3 regions of the Paenibacillus sp. ClWae2A genome follow, and region 2 is predicted to be linked to each of the others. Evidence: riboswitches for the same ligand, from Rfam matches in the RefSeq annotation. Region 2 holds a riboswitch; each other region holds the start of a gene.
What was found. Region 2 has a riboswitch for thiamine pyrophosphate ahead of QVE09_RS26830 (ABC transporter substrate-binding protein). Riboswitches for the same ligand answer to the same signal wherever they lie in the genome.
Positions count from the first base shown of each region.

Region 1 (2,270 bases), on a different contig from region 2:
GCCTGGCAAGCTTAGCCATCAAAGGATGAGCAAAATCCTCACTATCTGCCCCCAGCATTCCAGCCGCTGCGCAAGAAGTGCCTCCTGCAATCGCCGAACGCTCCAGCAACAGTACATCCTGTCCACGGGAAGCAAGCTCATATGCGATGGCACAACCAATAACGCCTCCGCCTACAATAATCGTTTCTGCATGAATCTTATCCGGATTATCAGTAAAAGCTTTGCTTCTTGATTCCGTTTCAGATTTCAGTTGATGACTGAAATGATTCCTGTTCTGACCCGTTACGATCTCTTTCATCCTCTCATCTCCTTTATTCAGGGGCTCAGACTTTCTGTAGCAACGATAGCCTGCCTTAATAATGCAACCGCCCGATCCGGGGAATCGCTCGCCCATACATTCGAGATCACAGCGACTCCCTGTACGCCTGCAGAGCGAATAGCGTGAATGTTTCCCGGTTCGATGCCACCGATCGCCATGACAGGAATGGAGACACGCCTGCACACTTCAGCAAGAGCATGTAATCCTCTTGGTTCAAGATCAGGCTTACTGTTGGTTGAGTATACATGCCCGAAGAAAAGGTAATCGGCTCCCCGTTCCTCAGCGATTTTTGCCTCATCGATGGAATGAACAGATACACCCAGACGAAGTCGCTGCACATTGCTTATAACAGTAGGGTTACAGTTGCGTATCGCATCTTGCCCCCAATGTACACCGCCATAGATGTCATTCTGTGAAGGCAGTTCTGAACCATTGACAACGATGCGACAAGATGGAACGCCAATGCTACGCAGACTTTCAGCCCAACCGATCTTGTCTTGCCATGAGAGTTGTTTCTCTCGTATGTGAATATAGTCCACCCATGGCCAAACGTCCTTTGCTGCTTTTACAAAAGATGCTTGATCCCCTGCACCCGTAGATACAACATGCAATTCAAATGATCCGTGTACATGTTCATGAGAAATTGCCGTACCGTTCATCTCCTTCCATGCATCAATGCTATGAAAAACACAAAAAAGCCACTCCCGTAGGGGAGTGGCTGCGTATTAATTATAGGACCAGATGACTGACTGATGCATACAGTTCATTTCGTGTAATAAAGCTATAGACCTTATAGCCATAACGTTATACACGCAACTGCATGTTTAAATCGCTAAGCAGACGGTTGAAATCCTTTCGAGTTGCCGTTTGCTCACGTCATTCACTGAAACGCGCTCGCCACTTCCCTACGCTGGTATGATCCAGATCAGGTGCAAAGGGTCCGGAATCGCATTCTTCCATCTCAGCCGCATCGTGCGGCCCCCCTAGTGTTCATATGAAGTTGTAGCCTATGTTACCATAGACAGATTTTTTTGTCACCGTCATTTCTGTTAAACATTGTCTTAAATCATCTAGTTTTTCTCAGACCATTCTTCGACATTCCATGTTTTGGTGACCCAACCCTCGTAGAAATCAGGTTCATGAGATACCAGCAACACCGTTCCCTTGAATTCTTGCAAGGCACGTTGCAACTCAGCTTTGGCTGTTACATCCAGATGGTTCGTCGGTTCATCGAATAAAATCCAGTTGCTCTCACGCATCAAGAGTTTGCATAAACGAACCTTTGCTTGCTCTCCACCACTCAGCATGTTAAGCGGACGAGTAATGTGCTCATTTTTCAACCCGCAGCGAGCGAGATGACCCCGGACCTCATTCTGGGTCAAATGTGAAAACTCATTCCAGACATCCTCAATCGGCGTGATATTTCCAGCACGGACTTCCTGCTCAAAATAGGCCGTTTCGAGATAATCTCCCAAAAAGGTCTTTCCACTGAGTGGAGATATTTTTCCCAGGATGGTTTTCAGCAGTGTCGATTTACCTACACCATTACAACCTACGATGGCAATTTTCTCACCACGTTCAATTGTCATCGTCATTTTGGGCAGCAAAGGATACGTGTATCCAATTTCAAAATCAATACCCTCAAAGACCGTTTTGCTACTCGCGCGGGCATCCTTGAATTTGAACGTTGGTTTGGCCGCCTCATCTGGACGATCGATACGTTCAATCTTGTCCAGCTGCTTCTCCCGGCTCTTCGCTCGACCTGAAGTTGAAGCCCGCGCCTTGTTACGCTGAATGAAATCTTCCTGTTTCTTGATGTACTCTTGCTGCTTCTCGTATGCATCAATATGCTGGGCTTTATTCATATCAGCCATCTCAAGAAACTTGTTATAGTTTGCTGCATATCTCGTTAATTTGGCAAATTCCAAATGATAAATGACATTTACGACTT
Region 1 covers NZ_JAULSQ010000001.1:1,059,333-1,061,602, forward strand. The annotation lists gene thiO (glycine oxidase ThiO) at 1-298, opposite strand, end outside; gene QVE09_RS04385 (thiamine phosphate synthase) at 316-978, opposite strand; TPP riboswitch at 1,205-1,314, opposite strand; gene QVE09_RS04390 (ABC-F family ATP-binding cassette domain-containing protein) at 1,390-2,270, opposite strand, start outside.
Region 1: linked by a shared signal. The riboswitch ahead of QVE09_RS04385 (thiamine phosphate synthase) and the one ahead of QVE09_RS26830 (ABC transporter substrate-binding protein) in region 2 are both predicted to bind thiamine pyrophosphate.

Region 2 (2,270 bases):
ATTCTGAGTACAAACGCATCCAATCCACCGAAGCCGAATTTATCGATGGAGAGATCATTACACTGCCTAACGGTTACCGCTATTTCTTCATCTATGGACCTGAAAAGGAATGGATTGAGTTCTTCCAGCGCTAAGAATTGGAGCTGATTTCATGAACATTTTAATTACCGGCGCAGCCGGAAAAATTGGACGTGACTTGTCCCAACACTTGTCAGAAGCATTTCACCTGCGACTAACAGATTTGAATATTGACAGACTGCATACGTATCAAGAGACCAGCCATGAGATCATGACACTGGATGTGACAGATCCCGAAGCCTGTCAGCACGCTTGCGAAGGCATGGATGTGGTTGTACATCTGGCGGGAGATCCTTCCCCGCATGCCGGATTCTATGAATCGTTGTTGGACATCAATATCAAAGGTACATTTAATGTATTCCGTGCAGCCAAGGACCAAGGTGTACGAAGAGTCATTCTGGCAAGCAGTGCACAGACGATCGAGGGGTATCCCATTGATGCTCAAGTCTATCCGGACATGCCAACACGCCCACGGAATTTGTACGGGGTTAGCAAATGTTTTGGAGAATCGCTTGCTTCTTATTTTGCGTATACCGAAGGTTTACAAAGTGTGGCGGTACGTATAGGTGCATATGATGATTTTCAACCAGACGGACCAGCGCTGGAGGCAAGGGATATGAGCGCGTATATTAGTCCGGCTGACATGTGTGATTTGATGTTCAAAGCAATTACAGCTACCAATCTGGAGCCCTTCACCATACTGCATGGGATCTCGAATAATCGGTTTAAACGATTGAATCTGGAAAGCACTCAGAAACAGGTAGGTTATGATCCAAAATCCGATGCTTTCGCACTCAGCCAGATTTCCTTATATGATTCGCCACGATAATTATTGAAAATAACACATCTAAACAGGCTGTTATACATATGTATAACGGCCTGTTTGATAAGTTCATACGTGTCCCCATCCAGTTCCTGACTAGACACGTTCCACCTCCTGGCCTATAATTACACCTAGTAATGCCCGTAACTTCATAGTTTCCCAGGGGAGTCGGAATTGGCCGGCTGAGAGTGTATCCCACCAAGATACTAACCCTTAGACCTGATCTGGATCATGCCAGCGTAGGAATCGGAGTATATCGAAATGGCACAGCCCTATGGCTGAACGCCACCTCTCTAACGCCTGCACGCGTCCCGGATTACGGGGCGCTTTTTTTGTTACTATCAGAAAGTATACGCTTTGAGCATCCCCTTCCTGATATTGCAAGAAAACTTCCGCTAAACGCGGTCTGGCTTCTTCGAATGACATCGATAGACGTTTTCTTATGTTATAAAATAACGTCATCCAGATCTCAACTGGTATAAATCTGTCGATTTATGCAAGATGATTGGATATGAAGCCAAGGAGTACCCCGTGCCAATCGGCCGGACATACCGAAGGAGAGAATTACAGATGAAATGGCGTAAAACGATGGGATTGTTGCTCTTATGCGTGCTTATGGTGACTGTAGCCGCATGTGGCGGCAAAGAAGCTGCCCCAGCTGGGCAGAACGGCAACACAAATACGGAAAGCAGCAACGAAGGTGACACTGCCGCCCTGAAAGATATTAAAGTGGTGCTCGACTGGACACCGAATACGAATCACACAGGCCTGTATGCGGCTGTAGATCAAGGTTTTTACAAGGCCGAAGGCTTGAACGTGGAGATTGTACAACCAGGTGCCGGTGGCGCAGATACGATGGTTGCATCGAATGAAGTGCCTTTTGGCGTAAGTTATCAGGAGAGTGTAACTCAAGCCCGCACACAGGGTGTTCCACTCGTCTCCATTGCAGCAGTTATTCAGCATAATACATCCGGGTTCGCTGCTCCGGCGGATCGGAATATTAAATCACCGAAAGATTTTGAAGGTAAAACCTATGGCGGTTGGGGCTCCCCTGTTGAAGAAGCCGTGATGCAATCCATTATGGAAGGCGAAGGCGCCGATGTATCCAAAGTGAAAAACATTAACATGGGTGATGCTGACTTTTTCACCGCAGTGAAACGGGACATTGATTTCGCGTGGATTTTCTACGCTTGGACGGGTATTGAAGCCGAACTGCGCGGGGAACCGATCGACATGTTATATGTGAAGGATTATTCAGAAGCATTGGATTACTACACACCTGTCCTTGTAACAAACGAGCAGACGATCCAAAACGACCCTGAGTTGGTGAAAGCATTCCTGAAAGCCACTTCCGCGGGGTATCAATATG
Region 2 covers NZ_JAULSQ010000014.1:27,928-30,197, forward strand. The annotation lists gene QVE09_RS26820 (VOC family protein) at 1-134, shown strand, start outside; gene QVE09_RS26825 (NAD-dependent epimerase/dehydratase family protein) at 152-907, shown strand; TPP riboswitch at 1,053-1,165, shown strand; gene QVE09_RS26830 (ABC transporter substrate-binding protein) at 1,472-2,270, shown strand, end outside.

Region 3 (2,270 bases), on a different contig from region 2:
ACCTCCATAAAGGTAGCAGGCAGATGGATGGTCAACAGCAGATGACAATGCTTAATCAGTGAGCCTGCGATGGCCGTGGGTGCAGGAATGATGAAGGAAGGCACCCATCCCATACGCACAATCACTTCCCAGATCACCAGTAATAAGAGCACGAGCACAATAAACAAACCATATTGGGAAAACCACTTCGAGAGCCAAGTCCGGACGCTGACCTTACCTCTATCGCTTTGCATGCAATTGTTCCTCCAGTTGTTGTCTCATCTGCACAAGAGCCGTTTCGTAGATCATGTCCGAATGCCTTGGGCGTGATAAAGGAACCGTCATCTCCCGCAATTGCTGACCTTGCCCTCCTGGAGTTAACAGAATGATACGGTCACTTAACAGCAGGGCTTCTTCGATGTCATGTGTAATGAACAGCACGGTTTGGCCAAAGCCCTCCCACAGCTCCAACAACCAGCGATGCATTTCTCGTTTTGTTAAGGCATCGAGTGCACCGAAGGGTTCATCCAGCAACATGAGCTGCCCGCCTGTAAGCAAGGTACGAAGCAATGCCACCCGCTGCCGCATGCCGCCGGACAATTCATCCGGATAGGCCTGTTCATAACCCGACAGGCCGAACCTTGCCAATCCAGCTAGGATGTTGGCACGTAACTTGTCCTTGTCCTGTCGGCCTGGTGCCAACTCGGCAGGCAGCATGCAGTTCTCCATGACGGTACGCCAGGATAACAGCAGGTCTTTCTGCGGCATATAGGCGACTCGTCCGAGCCGTTCTCCTCGCGGTACATCAGCAATATCGATGGTGCCGCCGGTTGGCTCAAGCAAGCCTGCGAGCAGCTTGAAGAGCGTGCTTTTACCTGATCCGCTGGAGCCGATAATCGAGACAAATTCTCCTTGTTGAACCCGAAGCGACACATTGGAGAGCACGGGGGAATCCTTTTTTTTGGAAAAAGCAAAGCTTACGTTGTGAATGGTTACATGGTTATCCATCTGATCCTCACCCCCTTAATTTCAGACTGCTGGAATAACAACGGCATCCTATGCTCTGCAAAAGGAACAAAAAAGACCCACCCATTTCCGGAGAAATGAGTGGGTCTGTAAGTTAAATCGGCAATTTATCTTCACATATACATGAAAAAATTCCGCTTACTAAAAGGCCGCTCCACTTCCCTCCGCTGGTATGATCCAGATCAGGTTCAAAGGGTCCGAATAGTCATATTCGTCTCAGCCGCAAGGCTCCCCTAGTGCAAAAGTTCAAGATATGCAGTTGTGTGTTCAGCATATATCACTCGAACATGAACTGTAAAGAGGCAGTGTGATAGAATTCTTGAGATGAACTTGGAGTCAGACCCGAACAACTGAACAATTTACCTTGGCTTCCGAACTCGATATAATAGGGATGGCCCGTAAAGGCCGGATCACAAAATGCAGGTGGGAATGTTCTCCCTCCTAGGCAGAATGGGGACCCGAGTTGAAAACGTTCAAAAAAGTATATATTGAGATCACGAGTATCTGCAATCTGGCTTGCAGCTTCTGTCCACAGACGCAGCGTGCCAAAGGATTCATTGACCCTGAAGTCTTCAACAATATACTGGAACAAGTTAAACCACACACCAATCATATTTATCTACATGTCAAAGGCGAACCCTTGTTGCATCCCAAAATAGATCTGTTGCTTGATTCCGCACATGAGAAGGGACTCAAGGTGAACATTACAACAAATGGTACACTGTTGCCCAAGACTCAGCATAAATTGCTTGGCAAACCGGCGCTGCGGCAGATGAATTTCTCCCTGCACAGCTTCGATGGGCATGAAGGTTCAACAGATCGTGACGGATATCTGCGTCATATTTTGTCCTTTGTACACGAGGCCGTTAAACACAATGTCATCATCTCATTCCGACTGTGGAATCTGACGCAGGATAACTTCACGAATGCTCAGATGAATCGAAATCGGGAGACCCTTGAAGTATTGGAACGTGAGTTCAATCTGGACTTCCGCATTGAGGAAAAAGTAGTTCCAGGCAGCGGGGTCAAAATTGCCCCAAATGTATACCTGAATCAGGACCATGAGTTCCAATGGCCAAGTCTGGATGCACCTGAAGATGACGGCAAAGGCTTTTGCCATGCATTGCGTAATCAGGCAGCTGTGCTTGTAGATGGAACGGTGGTTCCATGCTGTCTCGATGGCGAGGGTGTGATTAATCTGGGTAATGTGCACGAGAAGTCATTCTCGGAGATTATTGAGGGTGAGCGGGCGAACAATCTGGTAT
Region 3 covers NZ_JAULSQ010000006.1:312,075-314,344, reverse strand. The annotation lists gene QVE09_RS19685 (ABC transporter permease) at 1-233, opposite strand, end outside; gene QVE09_RS19680 (ABC transporter ATP-binding protein) at 220-987, opposite strand; TPP riboswitch at 1,148-1,250, opposite strand; gene QVE09_RS19675 (radical SAM/SPASM domain-containing protein) at 1,469-2,270, shown strand, end outside.
Region 3: linked by a shared signal. The riboswitch ahead of QVE09_RS19680 (ABC transporter ATP-binding protein) and the one ahead of QVE09_RS26830 (ABC transporter substrate-binding protein) in region 2 are both predicted to bind thiamine pyrophosphate.